One region of the Bacillus sp. CGMCC 1.16607 genome, then DNA from elsewhere that is predicted to be linked to it. Evidence: a T-box and tRNA genes for the amino acid it is inferred to sense, from the RefSeq annotation. Region 1 holds a T-box; the other holds one or more tRNA genes.
The links. The T-box of region 1 lies ahead of metG (methionine--tRNA ligase). A T-box ahead of a tRNA ligase gene usually reads a tRNA of that ligase, here a tRNA-Met.
Positions count from the first base shown of each region.

Region 2: it encodes a tRNA-Met, which carries the amino acid that the T-box ahead of metG (methionine--tRNA ligase) is inferred to sense. The anticodon was not compared.

Region 1 is NZ_JBHUJX010000019.1:118,455-125,684, forward strand. Features, by position in the region: gene ACFSO7_RS12960 (MFS transporter) at 1-1,177, opposite strand, end outside; gene ACFSO7_RS12965 (phosphotransferase family protein) at 1,315-2,142, opposite strand; gene ACFSO7_RS12970 (nitroreductase family protein) at 2,376-3,002, shown strand; gene ACFSO7_RS12975 (GNAT family N-acetyltransferase) at 3,083-3,319, opposite strand; gene ACFSO7_RS12980 (histidine kinase) at 3,633-3,821, opposite strand; gene metG (methionine--tRNA ligase) at 3,876-5,510, opposite strand; T-box leader at 5,570-5,839, opposite strand; gene ACFSO7_RS12990 (NAD(P)H-dependent flavin oxidoreductase) at 5,914-6,951, opposite strand; gene ACFSO7_RS12995 (metallophosphoesterase family protein) at 7,059-7,230, shown strand, end outside.
Region 2 is NZ_JBHUJX010000025.1:981,138-988,367, reverse strand. Features, by position in the region: rRNA gene rrf (5S ribosomal RNA) at 1-75, shown strand, start outside; tRNA gene ACFSO7_RS21575 (tRNA-Val) at 85-160, shown strand; tRNA gene ACFSO7_RS21570 (tRNA-Thr) at 170-245, shown strand; tRNA gene ACFSO7_RS21565 (tRNA-Lys) at 259-334, shown strand; tRNA gene ACFSO7_RS21560 (tRNA-Leu) at 349-433, shown strand; tRNA gene ACFSO7_RS21555 (tRNA-Gly) at 449-523, shown strand; tRNA gene ACFSO7_RS21550 (tRNA-Leu) at 530-618, shown strand; tRNA gene ACFSO7_RS21545 (tRNA-Arg) at 629-705, shown strand; tRNA gene ACFSO7_RS21540 (tRNA-Pro) at 713-789, shown strand; tRNA gene ACFSO7_RS21535 (tRNA-Ala) at 809-884, shown strand; tRNA gene ACFSO7_RS21530 (tRNA-Met) at 902-978, shown strand; tRNA gene ACFSO7_RS21525 (tRNA-Ile) at 1,018-1,094, shown strand; tRNA gene ACFSO7_RS21520 (tRNA-Ser) at 1,112-1,204, shown strand; tRNA gene ACFSO7_RS21515 (tRNA-Met) at 1,233-1,306, shown strand; tRNA gene ACFSO7_RS21510 (tRNA-Asp) at 1,320-1,395, shown strand; tRNA gene ACFSO7_RS21505 (tRNA-Phe) at 1,404-1,479, shown strand; tRNA gene ACFSO7_RS21500 (tRNA-Gly) at 1,490-1,563, shown strand; tRNA gene ACFSO7_RS21495 (tRNA-Ile) at 1,568-1,644, shown strand; tRNA gene ACFSO7_RS21490 (tRNA-Asn) at 1,669-1,743, shown strand; tRNA gene ACFSO7_RS21485 (tRNA-Ser) at 1,748-1,838, shown strand; tRNA gene ACFSO7_RS21480 (tRNA-Glu) at 1,848-1,919, shown strand; gene ACFSO7_RS21475 (hypothetical protein) at 2,101-2,295, opposite strand; gene glgB (1,4-alpha-glucan branching enzyme) at 2,594-4,534, shown strand; gene ACFSO7_RS21465 (glucose-1-phosphate adenylyltransferase) at 4,482-5,624, shown strand; gene ACFSO7_RS21460 (GlgC family sugar phosphate nucleotidyltransferase) at 5,665-6,693, shown strand; gene glgA (glycogen synthase GlgA) at 6,690-7,230, shown strand, end outside.

The sequences.
Region 1 (7,230 bases):
CAATTGCCGTACCCATGTTTCGGCAAAACATGAAGAACGAAGTGGATATCCCTTTTTCATGTGCTCCGACGAGCTGCTGAACCCCAATCAACCCAACTGTACTTAATAAACCGTAAGCCAATCCTTGAACAATCATTGCAACAAACACATAGAAGAAGCCATGAGTTTCGTTTAATAGCATTAATAAAAGGCCAGAAAGGAACAATAACAGATTCCCAATTAATAACAATGGACGATATCCATATTTTAAAATCCATTTTCCAGCAGGTACTGCTACAAACATCCAGCCAATCGCTGTTCCTAAAAGTGCAACACCACTCATGAAAAGCGATAGTTTGGCAATATTTTGTAGAAACAATGGAATATAACTAGATGTACCAAATAATGCGACCGTACCAAGAAAGGTATTGATATTGATCCATGTGATTGTCTTATTTTTAAACATAGAAAGTGGAACAATTGGTGAAGTCTGTTTTTTCTCGTAAAAATAAAAGCTTATCATAAATAATATACCAATTAGAGCGTAAATAACTCTATTTTCTTCAAGAACTGTAACTAATAAAAGGAACGTAATTCCGACTGCAAATAAAACAGCTCCGATATAATCGACCTTTGCCTTTTTGGGCTCGTACTTTTCTTGATATGGTATAAGCGTTAATAATGCAATCAAACAAATCGGTAAATTAACAAAGAATATCCATCTCCAAGTCATCACTTCAACGAAAAATGCTCCTAGTAACGGGGCAAGGATGGCAGAAAGTCCCCACATTCCTGTAAATAAAGCCTGGATTTTTCCTCGTTTTTCAACCGGGAAAAGGTCTCCGGCAATAATTGCGGGAAATGGCATCATGAATCCAGCACCGATTCCTTGAAGTGCACGGAAAATAACTAATTGAATCATATTAGCTGATAATCCACATAAAAGTGACCCGATTAAAAAAAGAATAATTCCGAAGGCAAATACTTTTTTCCTACCAAATAGATCAGATAGTCTACCTGCCACAGGTGAGAGAATCGTACTGGCAATCATATAGGAAGCAAAGGACCAGGCATACAGGTCAAATCTCCCTAACTCTTTTGCGATAATGGGCATTGTCGTGTTCATTATCGTTGTATCAATGGATGCAACTAGCATTGCAAGAACAATACTAATCATTACTGAAGTTCTACTTTTCATTTTTTTACCCCCATATAGTTCCAGAAGTTCATTTTACTCTATGCTAGGTGTTGCTGTCACCCATATGGTATTAGGTACTTGTATAATTGCAATTTTTAGTTTTAAAAGCATTTTCAATTTTTCTAAACAATGATGGATTAACTTTTACTTAGCCAATCAGTCACCCATTCATCTATTTTGTGCTTGTCATCAGCTAATAATGTACTAGCCATATCACGTTTCATTCGGGTCCCTGCCCATGCGTAAAATAATGGCAATGAATCAATTTGCCCAGAAACCTTTTCATATCCCTCAAGCCACCCTTTTTCAAATTCGCTTAAGATATTGGGTTCTTCCCTGAAAAGTTTAACTCCCTCAAGACGAAGAATTGAAAAAGTTCGAGCGATATCAAACCGAGTATCACCTATGGAAGCATTAGCCCAATCAATAACCGCTGTAATTTTCTCACCATCCGTCAGGACATTTAAAGGATGATAGTCTAGGTGAAGTAACTGATGAGTTTCATTTATTCTTGTGATTTGGTTGTAGAGCTCTAATTCATTTGTACTCGGTGATAACCACGATTTGTTTCCGTATTGCTCCCGATGACTTACGTTAATTTTGTTAATGGATGCTTGCATCTGCCCAAATTCCAGTCCTAGCTTTAGTGCTGACTCTGGTCGTTTTTGAAGCATGTTTAATACAGTCTGACCTTCTGCCCAATCCATAAGCATAGCTGCTTTATCTTCAAATTCAACGATAGAATGTACTATTGGTACTGGAATCCCATTTTCTTTAGCTAGTCGGATCACCTTCTCCTCACGTTCAAATTGATGATACCCTTGTCTTGGCAAAATACGTAAAGCATAAGAATCTCTATTATTTCCATGAATTTTAAAAACAGAACTATCCCTTCCGCCAATAATCTCTTCGAAAGAGGTATAAGATGATATTCCAAGCTTATTTAGTATATTGTCTACTACCATTTTTTCCTCTCCTTTTTAGTATTCCTATACTAATTAGAAATAAAGGCTTAGAATCCCTTCTTTATAAAGGCTGTATCTAACATTTTCTTTCTACTCTGAATTTCCCCTTCAACCTTGCAAATAATAATGACATGTTCACTTAAGTTTAATTATTTGACACACTCACTTACGAATAGTAAGCTTAATTCCATGCTTACTATTCGTAAGTGAAAAAGTTATTGGAGGAAAACAACATGTTAGCAACGGAGCAAAGTTTATCAACGATCATTCGTGAACGTCATTCTGTTAGAAAATACGATCCCAATTATACAATTTCGCAAGAAGAGATAAAAGCGATATTAAGTGAGGCAACCCTTGCACCTTCATCAAGCAATATGCAGCCTTGGAAATTTATCGTATTCCAAGATAATGAGATAAAAAAAGAGCTGCGAGTCATTGCCAATAATCAGGAACAGGTTGAAACCTCTTCTGCTGTAATTGCTGTACTTGGCGATAAAGAAATGTACAGAAACGCCGAAAAAGTCTATGGAAGTGCTTTTAATGCGGGGCAAATGGATGAAGAAACAATGAGTAAAATGATTGAAAACACCATCAAATTATATTCGTCTGCTCCAGAACATATAAGAGCCAATATTGCTTCCTTTGATGCAGGTCTTATTTCCATGCAGCTAATGTTAATTGCCAAAGCAAAAGGCTATGATACTGTACCGATGGGTGGTTTTAACAAACAACAATTCATCGAGCGATTCGAAGTTTCAGAAAGATACTTCCCTGTTGTATTAATTGCTCTAGGAAAAGCAGCAGCTCCTGCGCGTCAGACAACCCGCTTACCATTAGAAGATGTTGTGAGTTTTATCTAATAAAAAAAATCTCCAGTGGGAGTTCAAAGTCACCTCACTGGAGAGAAATCATTTTTAAATGAAAACAACTACCATTGATTTCATTCAAGGGAAAGTCGAAATGCCTTTACGATAATTCCATCATTTGTAGGTTCAAAATCGAATTGGGGTAAACGTTTAAAAACTAGGTGTTCATATAATCTCATGGCACTTACCATATAATCTGCTGTATGCAATCCGATTGCTTGAAAGCCTTTATGCTTTGTACGACGAATACACTCAAAAATCAAAGTGGATGCTATACCATTCCCACGCGCTTGCGGTGATACAGCAAGCATTCGAACTTCAGGCTAATCTTGTTCATGAGAAACTCCATTATAAGCAGTAGTTTTTGCTGGAAACAAAACTACACTTCTGACAATTCTCCCATCTAGTTCAACTACAATTCGCTCCACGCCTTTTTATATGTCCGAATCAGATGTAATTGCACGTTTTAAAGTGTTCCAGTGCTCAGCAGGAACAAGGAACACTTTTTTCATGTTCTTCATATGAGTTTAATCTTTGTTCTCGAATAATTGAAAACTCATCATCCATAGCGTCACGAATGATCATAGCCTCGCAAGCCCCCCTTTTAATAAGAGAAAATTAGGCTTAATTTCTTACCTCGTCGCTGTCCCTACCCATTAAGAAATATGAAATAATTCCTGATAAAAGAGCTGCCCCTACTGAAATCAGTAATCTCGTCAGCAATTGAATTTCTGAATAATCTTTTTTCAACATCCACATTGCTATTACGGCAACAAGAATCATAATGGGAATTATAAAACCAAGCTTTTTCATTTTTAAACCTTCCTTTCATTCATAGGGTGTACGTTTTTAGTACACCATTTTTAATTATTTCATCTGTAAGTTTAGTTTTTCAAGTTCTTCTTCTATTTTTTCAATCTCAATTCTTTGAAACAATGGACTAATTGAATGAAGTTGGATGGCAGATATGTTCACTACATTCCATTCGTGATTGTTTATTCCTAGCATTTCTTTCACCTTTTCACTCGAGAGAGGTAAAAATGGTGATAGTACTTGAGCAAGGTTAGCAATGATGAAAAGACAGTTACTTAATGTTTCGGAGCAGCCCTCTACATCTTCATTGACTTGCTTCCAAGGTTGCCTTTCATCGAAGTACTTATTCGCCTCTCTAACACATTCAAAGATTTTTTCTAATGCTTGTTTGAAGGAACCACCTTCAATCAATTGACCTATTTCATTAAAAAGGTTTTGAACTCTATTTTCAGTTGATGGATCAACAATAGTACTTATGATCGGAACGTCATTATATTTTCCTATAAATTTAAGGGTTCGATTGACTAAATTTCCATATCCTCCGAGTAATTCACTATTATGACTATAAATAAATTCCCTCCATGAGAAATCAGAATCGTGCTTTTCTGGGGCATTAATCGTTAAAAAATATCGGATGGAATCAGGATCATATCTCTCTAACACGTCTGGAACCCACACTGCCCAGTTTCGGCTCGTCGAAATTTTCTTTTTTTCGAGCGTTAAATATTCATTTGAAATGATATGCTTTGGCAAAGCTTGATTTCCTAAACCTTTTAAAATCGCTGGCCAAATGATGGTGTGAAACGGAATATTATCTTTACCATGGACATAATACGTTTTTGTATCTCCTCTCCAAAAAATAGAGTCGTCCTGTCCAGTTTCTTTACTCCACAATTTACTGGCAGAATAGTAACCAGAAACGGCTTCTATCCATACATAGATTTTCTTATCCTCATATCCTGCAACAGGAACACTGACACCAATAGGTAAATCTCTAGACACTCCTCGATCCTGAAGGCCTTCCTTCAAATACCTTTCTGAGAGTTGGATGGCATTTGAACGCCATGCTTGATCTTGTTTTGCCTGTAATACATACTTATCAAGCTCTCTTTGAAACGAGTTTAATGAGAAGTAGAAATGCTCTGTACGTTTGATAAGAGGTTCGTTTCCGCATAACTTACACTTTTTATTTTTTAAATCTAAAGGATCAAGGATCGTTGAACAGTGATCACATTGGTCCCCGCGGGCAGAGTTGCCGCAATTTGGACAAGTTCCTTCTACATAACGATCTGGAAGAAACTGTTGATCTGTTTCACAGTATGCTTGTTCGATTTCTTTTTTGTAAATTAAATTTTCTTCGAGAAGCTTTAAGAATATATCCTGAACGATTTCATGATGATGCATTGTATCCGTTCTTGTATAACAGTCGTATGAAAAGCCTAATTTCGTAAAGCAAGCAGCAAACTCATTATGATATCGATCTGCTATTTCCTTAGCAGATACTCCTTCTTGTTTAGCTTTAATTGCAATAGGTGTTCCATTACAGTCACTGCCTGAAACATAGAGTACGTCTTCTCCCTTTAACCGATAATACCTTGCAAGAATATCCCCCGGTAATAAACTAGCTATATGCCCTAGATGCAAAGACCCATTGGCGTATGGCCATGCTCCTCCTATAAAAACACTCATCTTACATTCCTCCTTCCATTTTTTCAAAAACAAAAAACCCCGCCCTCATCTACTAAATAGATAAGGACGGGGTTTGAATTCCCGTGGTACCACCTTCATTTACCAATGGCTCACACCATTAGCCTCAACAAGTACGCAAGTTCAAAAAACTTTTATACCGTGGTTTTTATAACAAGTACCAACACTTGCCGTAGCCTACTTAATGTTTAAAATCGTTCAGTACGGAGCTCCAAGACCATTGTTCGAACAAGAATTTTCGCTTCTTTTCAGCTACCGAAGCTCTCTGTGTAAAATCGCTTTGCTCTACTTTTTCTCATCATTGCTTTTAATATTAAATTATTCGTATTATATCCAAATTGTTGAGAAAGGGGAAGTGTTTTTTTACAGATAATCTCCATTTCATTTACCAATCCAATTCTGAAACTAACTCATTTAATAATTCATTAACAGAGTATCTCTTATGGATCATTCCTACGCCTTGACCAACCCATAAAGACATGTACTCAGGATTAGATTCAGCTGATGCTTTCGCCCGTAATGGCTTGGTTAGTTCATTTTGAATAGGATATGGAGGTATTTCTAGCTTCTCGTCCATAAGCTTATCAATAAATTCATTTCTTATCCCTCTCGCAAGTTTTCCCGAAAATACCTTTGTCAGGATCGTATTTTCTTCATTACTTTCGATAATTTTATCCTTATACTTCTCATGCGCCCCACTCTCATGACAGGTTAAAAAAACGGAACCAAGTTGTACCCCTACGGCACCTAAGACGAAAGCAGCGTTTATCCCTTTTCCATTTACGATTCCACCTGCTGCAATGACTGGAGTTTTTACATTTTCAATCATTTGGGGAACTAGTGATAATGTTCCAATTAGTGGCTCACCCTCTGTTGTAGGAAACGTACCACGATGTCCCCCTGCTTCACTTCCTTGCGCGATAATAAAATCAACCCCGTTTTCTTCAAGCTGAACAGCTTCATTAACGGTTGTAGCCGTTCCTCCTACCTTAATCCCAGCATTCTTCAACTCTTTTACGATAGAAGAATCTGGGAGACCAAAGGTAAAGCTACATATGGCAACTTTTTCATTAATAATAACTTCTAATTGTTTTTCGAAAGTGTTAACACTCTTCTTTTGCAGGGATGTAAACTCTTCATCTGAATTTACATTTAAATATTGCCTCATCGCTTTGATGTCCCTTTGTGAAACGGAATTAATTCCTTCTGGAAGAAATAGGTTTACACCAAAAGGGTTGGCAGTTAGGGATTTAATCTCGACTATACTTTCCTTCAGACCCTCCGGAGTCATATAACCCGCTCCAATATTTCCAACAGCCCCATAATTTGAAACCGCTGCTACCAACCGAGACGTTGTTACTCCCCCTGCCATTCCTGCTTGAAAAATAGGATATTTTATCCTTAATTCATGAAAATTCAGCAAAAATGCTCCCTCCCTTTTAAGATATTACTCATTTACAAAATATTGAGATATTAATAGTTTACCTATATAATTCATGTTAATTCAAATTTTGAAAGAAGGATAATTGGATGAAGCGAACATTGTTAATAAGTGATATTCATGGTGAATTGGTGAAGTTTGAACAATTACTAGAAATGGTAAATTACAATCCAGATCAAGATCAATTAATTTTACTAGGCGATTACGTCGATCGTGGCCCTCATTCGAAAGAGGTCATCGAAAAAGTAATGAGCTTAAACG
Region 2 (7,230 bases), on a different contig from region 1:
GAACACGGAAGTTAAGCTTCTCAGCGCCGATGGTAGTTGGAGGATTCCTCCTGTGAGAGTAGGACGTCGCCAGGCGAAAAATATGGAGGATTAGCTCAGCTGGGAGAGCATCTGCCTTACAAGCAGAGGGTCGGCGGTTCGATCCCGTCATCCTCCACCATATAACCTTGCCGGTGTAGCTCAATTGGTAGAGCAACTGACTTGTAATCAGTAGGTTGGGGGTTCAAGTCCTCTCGCCGGCACCAGTTTTACTAGTACGAGCCATTAGCTCAGTTGGTAGAGCATCTGACTTTTAATCAGAGGGTCGAAGGTTCGAGTCCTTCATGGCTCACCATTTAATTTAATCATGCGGGTGTGGCGGAATTGGCAGACGCACCAGACTTAGGATCTGGCGCCGCAAGGCGTGGGGGTTCGACTCCCTTCACCCGCACCATTCACTTTAATAGACGCGGAAGTAGTTCAGTGGTAGAACACCACCTTGCCAAGGTGGGGGTCGCGGGTTCGAATCCCGTCTTCCGCTCCAAAAAGTGCCGGGGTGGCGGAACTGGCAGACGCACAGGACTTAAAATCCTGCGGTAGGTGACTACCGTACCGGTTCGATTCCGGTCCTCGGCACCATTTATAAAATGCGCCCGTAGCTCAATTGGATAGAGTGTCTGACTACGGATCAGAAGGTTATGGGTTCGACTCCTTTCGGGCGCGCCATATAGAACGGGAAGTAGCTCAGCTTGGTAGAGCACTTGGTTTGGGACCAAGGGGTCGCAGGTTCGAATCCTGTCTTCCCGACCATTCTAAACTAACTAATATTGGGGTCTTAGCTCAGCTGGGAGAGCGCCTGCCTTGCACGCAGGAGGTCAGGGGTTCGATCCCCCTAGACTCCACCAATTAAATTTAAAATTATGGCGGTGTAGCTCAGCTGGCTAGAGCGTACGGTTCATACCCGTAAGGTCGGGGGTTCGATCCCCTCCGCCGCTACCATAATTTTGGACTTTTAGCTTAAAAGGCTGAACATTTATTGGACCTTTAGCTCAGCTGGTTAGAGCAGACGGCTCATAACCGTCCGGTCGTAGGTTCGAGTCCTACAAGGTCCACCATTTAATATTTTTTTCGCGGAGGAATACCCAAGTCCGGCTGAAGGGATCGGTCTTGAAAACCGACAGGCGGGTTAAACCGCGCGGGGGTTCGAATCCCTCTTCCTCCGCCATATTTATTTAAAAATGGCTTAATATTATCGCGGGGTGGAGCAGTCTGGTAGCTCGTCGGGCTCATAACCCGAAGGTCGCAGGTTCAAATCCTGCCTCCGCAATAATCCATCTAATGGTTCCGTGGTGTAGCGGTTAACATGCCTGCCTGTCACGCAGGAGATCGCGGGTTCGATTCCCGTCGGGACCGCCATTATATGTGGCTCAGTAGCTCAGTCGGTAGAGCAAAGGACTGAAAATCCTTGTGTCGGCGGTTCGATTCCGTCCTGAGCCACCATTTTAGTAATGCGGGTGTAGTTTAGTGGTAAAACCTCAGCCTTCCAAGCTGATGTTGTGAGTTCGATTCTCATCACCCGCTCCATATTGGGCCTATAGCTCAGCTGGTTAGAGCGCACGCCTGATAAGCGTGAGGTCGATGGTTCGAGTCCATTTAGGCCCACCATATTTATTCATTAACATTTACTATTCCGCAGTAGCTCAGTGGTAGAGCATTCGGCTGTTAACCGAACGGTCGTAGGTTCGAGTCCTACCTGCGGAGCCATTATGGGGAAGTACTCAAGAGGCTGAAGAGGCGCCCCTGCTAAGGGTGTAGGTCGGGTAACCGGCGCGAGGGTTCAAATCCCTCCTTCTCCGCCATAACATTTTGGCCCATTGGTCAAGCGGTTAAGACACCGCCCTTTCACGGCGGTAACACGGGTTCGAATCCCGTATGGGTCATCTATTAAAGAGCTATCGATATTGTATCGTAGCTCTTTTTTATATTATAGGAAAAGTAGATTGCTATTTACTTTTTTCCTATAATATAAAGAATAATTATATTAACAATAAAAAGGGTTGACCAAAATAGGTCAACCCTTTTTATTTGTTTTCATACAATCTGCTTCCTTTGGCTTTCTATTCAATCATACTTCTCCTTGCTAGGTGCTAGCTTGTTTCCTGGATTATTTAGGTCAAATTCAGAACTAACTCCTGTGGAGGGACCACGAAACATATCCCCTGTAGCTAATATTTTCCCATCTGGTGCATCGAATAAAGGTGCAGGAATATCTCCTCCAGCTTGTTTTAATAAAAATTCTTCTTCTTTATTTGCCAATGTAACTCCACCTTTTTTAATTTTTTAGTTACTATTATTGTTTTATTTTGTCTAAATTCCTTTAATATATGTCGGATCAGATTGAATTTGCTCATTTATTCTCGCAAATACGTCTTTCTCCTCACTTATTGTCTGAAAGTATTACAAGGATTTCTAATGTTAAACAAGAATAATACAAGAAAGCTAGTGAATACGATTCTAAAAATCAATACTAAATGCCTCTAACATTTCTTCTCTTATAAAGTGATTCAATCTATCTAAAGGTATCTTGGCAACTAAATTAAAGGATGGGGAAAAAATGGTCGTGAATACGTTATATCCAACCGACTTTCAAATGCATTTGTTTCATGAGGGAAATTTATTTCAAGGTTATCAGTTATTTGGTTCGCATGTGTTAATGAAAGAAAATCAGATTGTCACTAGATTTTGTGTATGGGCTCCAAATGCCCAAATTATCAGACTTGTCGGTGATTTTAATAATTGGAATGGAACCGAACACTCCTTTCATAGAGTTAATAAAGAGGGCATTTGGATGCTAATTGTTCCAGAAAATTTAGAAGGCTGTTTATATAAATACGAAGTGATTTATTCAACGGGTGAACGGTGTTTAAAAGCAGATCCATTTGCATTTTATTCTGAAATAAGACCAAATACTGCTTCTATTGTTTATTGTCTTGATGGATATCAATGGATGGATTCAAAGTGGCAGCAAAAAAGGGAAAAAGATCTTAGTTTATCGAAGCCAGTGGTCATTTATGAACTCCATCTCGGTTCATGGAAAAAGCATAATAACGGGCAATTTTTGTCATATAAAGAATTGGTTCGTGAATTAATTCCCTATGTGTTACAGCATGGTTTTACTCACATTGAATTATTGCCTCTTGTCGAGCACCCGCTCGATGATTCTTGGGGATACCAAGGGACAGGTTATTTTTCACCTACTAGCCGTTATGGTGAACCCCATGATCTCATGTATTTTATTGATCAATGCCATCAAAATGGTATTGGAGTCATTCTCGATTGGGTTCCTGGTCATTTTTGTAAGGATGGTCATGGATTGTATCAATTTGACGGAACACATCTTTATAGCTATGAATATGGTCCGGATCGGGAAAATGATGTTTGGGGTACGGCAAATTTTGATTTAGGGAAACCTGAGGTTAATAGTTTCCTCATTTCTAATGTGCTTTTTTGGATGGAGTATTTTCACATCGATGGTTTTCGTTTAGATGCTGTTGCAAATATTATTTATTGGCCAAATGCATATGAAAAAAAGCCAAATCCATTTGGAATTGCCTTTTTGAAAAAACTAAATCAAGTAGTGAAAGATTTTGATCCTAGCGTAATGATGATTGCGGAGGATTCAACGGATTGGCCTCAAGTAACAGCCCCGACTAAATATGAAGGTTTAGGCTTTCAATATAAGTGGAATATGGGTTGGATGAATGACATCTTAGAGTATATGGTGACTCCAGCAAATAGGAGAAGCGGGGTCCATCAAAAGATTACCTTTTCATTAGTTTACGCTTTTACGGAGAATTTTGTCTTACCATTTTCCCACGATGAGGTTGTTCATGGAAAAAGGTCAATTCTAAATAAAATGCCGGGAGACTATTGGCAAAAGTTTGCCCAGGTTAGATTATTACTTGGTTATATGTTCGCTCATCCTGGAAAGAAACTTTTGTTTATGGGATTTGAGCTTGGACAATTTGATGAATGGAAGGATAAAGAACAGCTAGATTGGCAATTAATTGAATTTGACATGCACCGAAAATTGAATGCATATGTTAAAGAATTAATAAGGATTTATAAACGCTCTAAGCCCTTTTATGAGTTGGATTATTTACAAGCAGGATTTGAATGGATTGATGTTCATAATTGTGGGCAATCGATTTTTTCTTTTATAAGAAGAGGCAAGGAAGAAGAAGATTTTCTGATCATTGTGTGTAATTTTACAGAAAAAAATTATTCGAATTATAAAGTTGGAGTGCCAGGTGAGTTAAAATATCGGGAATTATTCAATAGTGATCAATTGGATTATGGTGGTAGCGGTCATATTAATAGAAAAATTTTAATGGCTAATAATGAGGAATTTCACGGCCAGCCTTATCATATCAAAATGAATATTGCTCCGTTTGGTATATCCATTTTGCGACCTGTGAAATCAAGAAAGGAGAGAAAAGGTAGTGGGAAAGAAAAAATGCGTAGCTATGCTTCTGGCAGGGGGAAAAGGGAGTAGATTAAATTCTCTCACGACGACAATCGCGAAACCAGCTGTTCCATTTGGAGGAAAATACCGGATTATCGATTTTACATTAAGTAATTGTACGAACTCAGGAATTGATACAGTGGGTGTGTTAACCCAGTATCAACCACTTCTATTAAATTCATATATCGGAATCGGAAGTGCATGGGATTTGGACCGAATGGATGGCGGGGTCACTGTACTTCCTCCATATAGTGAATCTTCTGATGTGAAATGGTATACCGGAACGGCTAGTGCAATCTATCAAAATATGAATTATCTTCAACAATATGAGCCAGAGTATGTACTAATCTTATCGGGGGATCACATCTATAAAATGAATTATGAATTCATGCTCGACTATCATATGGAGAAAGGAGCAGATGTAACCATTTCGGTTATTGAAGTTCCTTGGAATGAGGCTAATCGGTTTGGCATTATGAATACAGATGATGAGATGAGAATTACTGAATTTGAAGAGAAGCCAGCTGTACCGAAAAACAATCTTGCTTCAATGGGAATATATATATTTAGTTGGAATGTTTTGAAGGAATATTTAGCGAAGGATGATGAGAATCCCACCTCAAGTCATGACTTTGGAAAAGATGTAATTCCTTTATTACTTAAAGATCAAAAGAAAATGCTCGCCTATCCATTTAAAGGCTATTGGAAGGATGTTGGGACAGTTAAAAGCCTATGGGAAGCGAATATGGATTTATTAAATAATAGCTGTGATTTAGATTTATTTGATTACACTTGGCGTATTTATTCTGTTAATCCAAATCAACCACCACAATTTATTGCTCCCTGCGCAGAAGTACTAGATTCTCTAATAAATGAGGGTTGCCTAATTGAAGGGGATGTTGAAAGGTCAGTACTTTTCCAAGGTGTTAAAGTTGAAAAAGGAGCGGTTGTTCGCGAATCCGTCGTTATGTCGGATGCAGTGATTGGGAAAAACGCTTATATAGAAAAAGCGATTGTTCCTGCTGGAATCCAAATACCAGAAGGCGCTATTATTTATGGAAATGAAGTGGATGGAGAGATTTTGTTAGTAACAGAAGATTTATTAAAAAAAATAATCTGAGATATATAGAATGATCATGATATAGGGTGGGGAAGCGCAGATGAATAGACAATTACTAGGAGTTATCGATGCGACGGCTTTTCATGAAGGTTTAGAGGATTTAATGATTCACCGCTCACTAGCAGCAGTTCCTTTTGCAGGGAGATACAGATTGATTGATTTTGTATTATCCAGCATGGTGAATTCGGGGATTCGAAGTGTGGCTATTTTTCCAAAATTTCAATACCGTTCGCTAATGGATCATTTAGGATCAGGGAAGAATTGGGATTTAAATCGAAAACGAGATGGGCTTTTCTTTTTCCCTTCCCCTAATATTGAAGGCAATAGTCAAGGATTTGGCTGTTTTCAACATTTTGCCGCAAATATCGATTACTTTAATCGAAGCATACAGGAATATACGATTATTTCCAACTGCTATACGATTTCAAATATAGATTATAGGGATGTATTGAAAAAGCATATTGAATCAGACTGTGACATTACAGAAATAACGAGAGAAGGTAGATCCATTGGAATGTTCATGCTTAAAACCTCGTTATTAGTAGATTTGATCAATCATCGTAATGAAACAGGATATACAACAATGCGAGATATTGCTTTAGATATAAACCACTCATATAAGATTTGTCGATTTGAGTATGATGGCTATGCGGTTATGATTGATTCCATACAAAAGTATTTTTCCACTAGTTTGAATATGCTTGATCCAACTATTTGGAAACAAGTATTTTTAAAAAATCGTCCTATTTTCACAAAGGTAAAAGATGAACCGCCGACAAGATATTTTAAAGGGTCTGTTGTTCAAAATGCAATGATTGCGAATGGTTGTCAAATTGAAGGCGAATTGGAAAATAGTATTATTGCGCGCGGGGTCAAAATAGGAAAAGGGTCTAAGATTACTAACTGCATTATTTTACAAAAATGTCAAATTGGTGAGAATTGTATATTAGAGTCGGTCATTTTAGATAAAGATGTAAGAGTAGAAGATGGAACAGTGATGATCGGGACTGCGAATAAACCTCGAGTCATTCGAAAAGGCACTGTTCAAGGAGCGTTGATTAAATCGTGAAGGTGTTATTTACCGTTTCGGAATGTGTTCCGTTTATTAAGTCTGGGGGTCTTGCAGATGTTGCTGGTTCTTTGCCAAAAGAGCTTGTGAGTCTAGGTACAGACGTAAGGGTGATACTTCCTAAATACGGAAGGATTGCAGGAACTTATCGTAATCAGATGAAAAAAGTAAAAGAGTTTACCGTTCCGCTTGGTTGGAGAACTCAATATTGTGGCATCGAAGAACTAGTTCATGATGGTGTGACTTATTACTTTATTGATAATGAATATTATTTTAAACGTGATGGGTTATACGGCTATTATGATGATGGAGAACGTTTTTCATTTTTTTGTAAAGCTGTCTTAGAAAGCTGTGAGCATTTAGATTTTTTTCCAGATGTGATTCATTGTCATGATTGGCATACAGCGATGATTCCGTTTTTATTAAGAGTTCAATATTATCAGAAGGAACGCTATGGTTTTATCCGAACGGTGTTTACGATTCATAATCTGCAATTTCAAGGGATCTTTCCAAAGAGTGTTTTAACGGATTTATTAG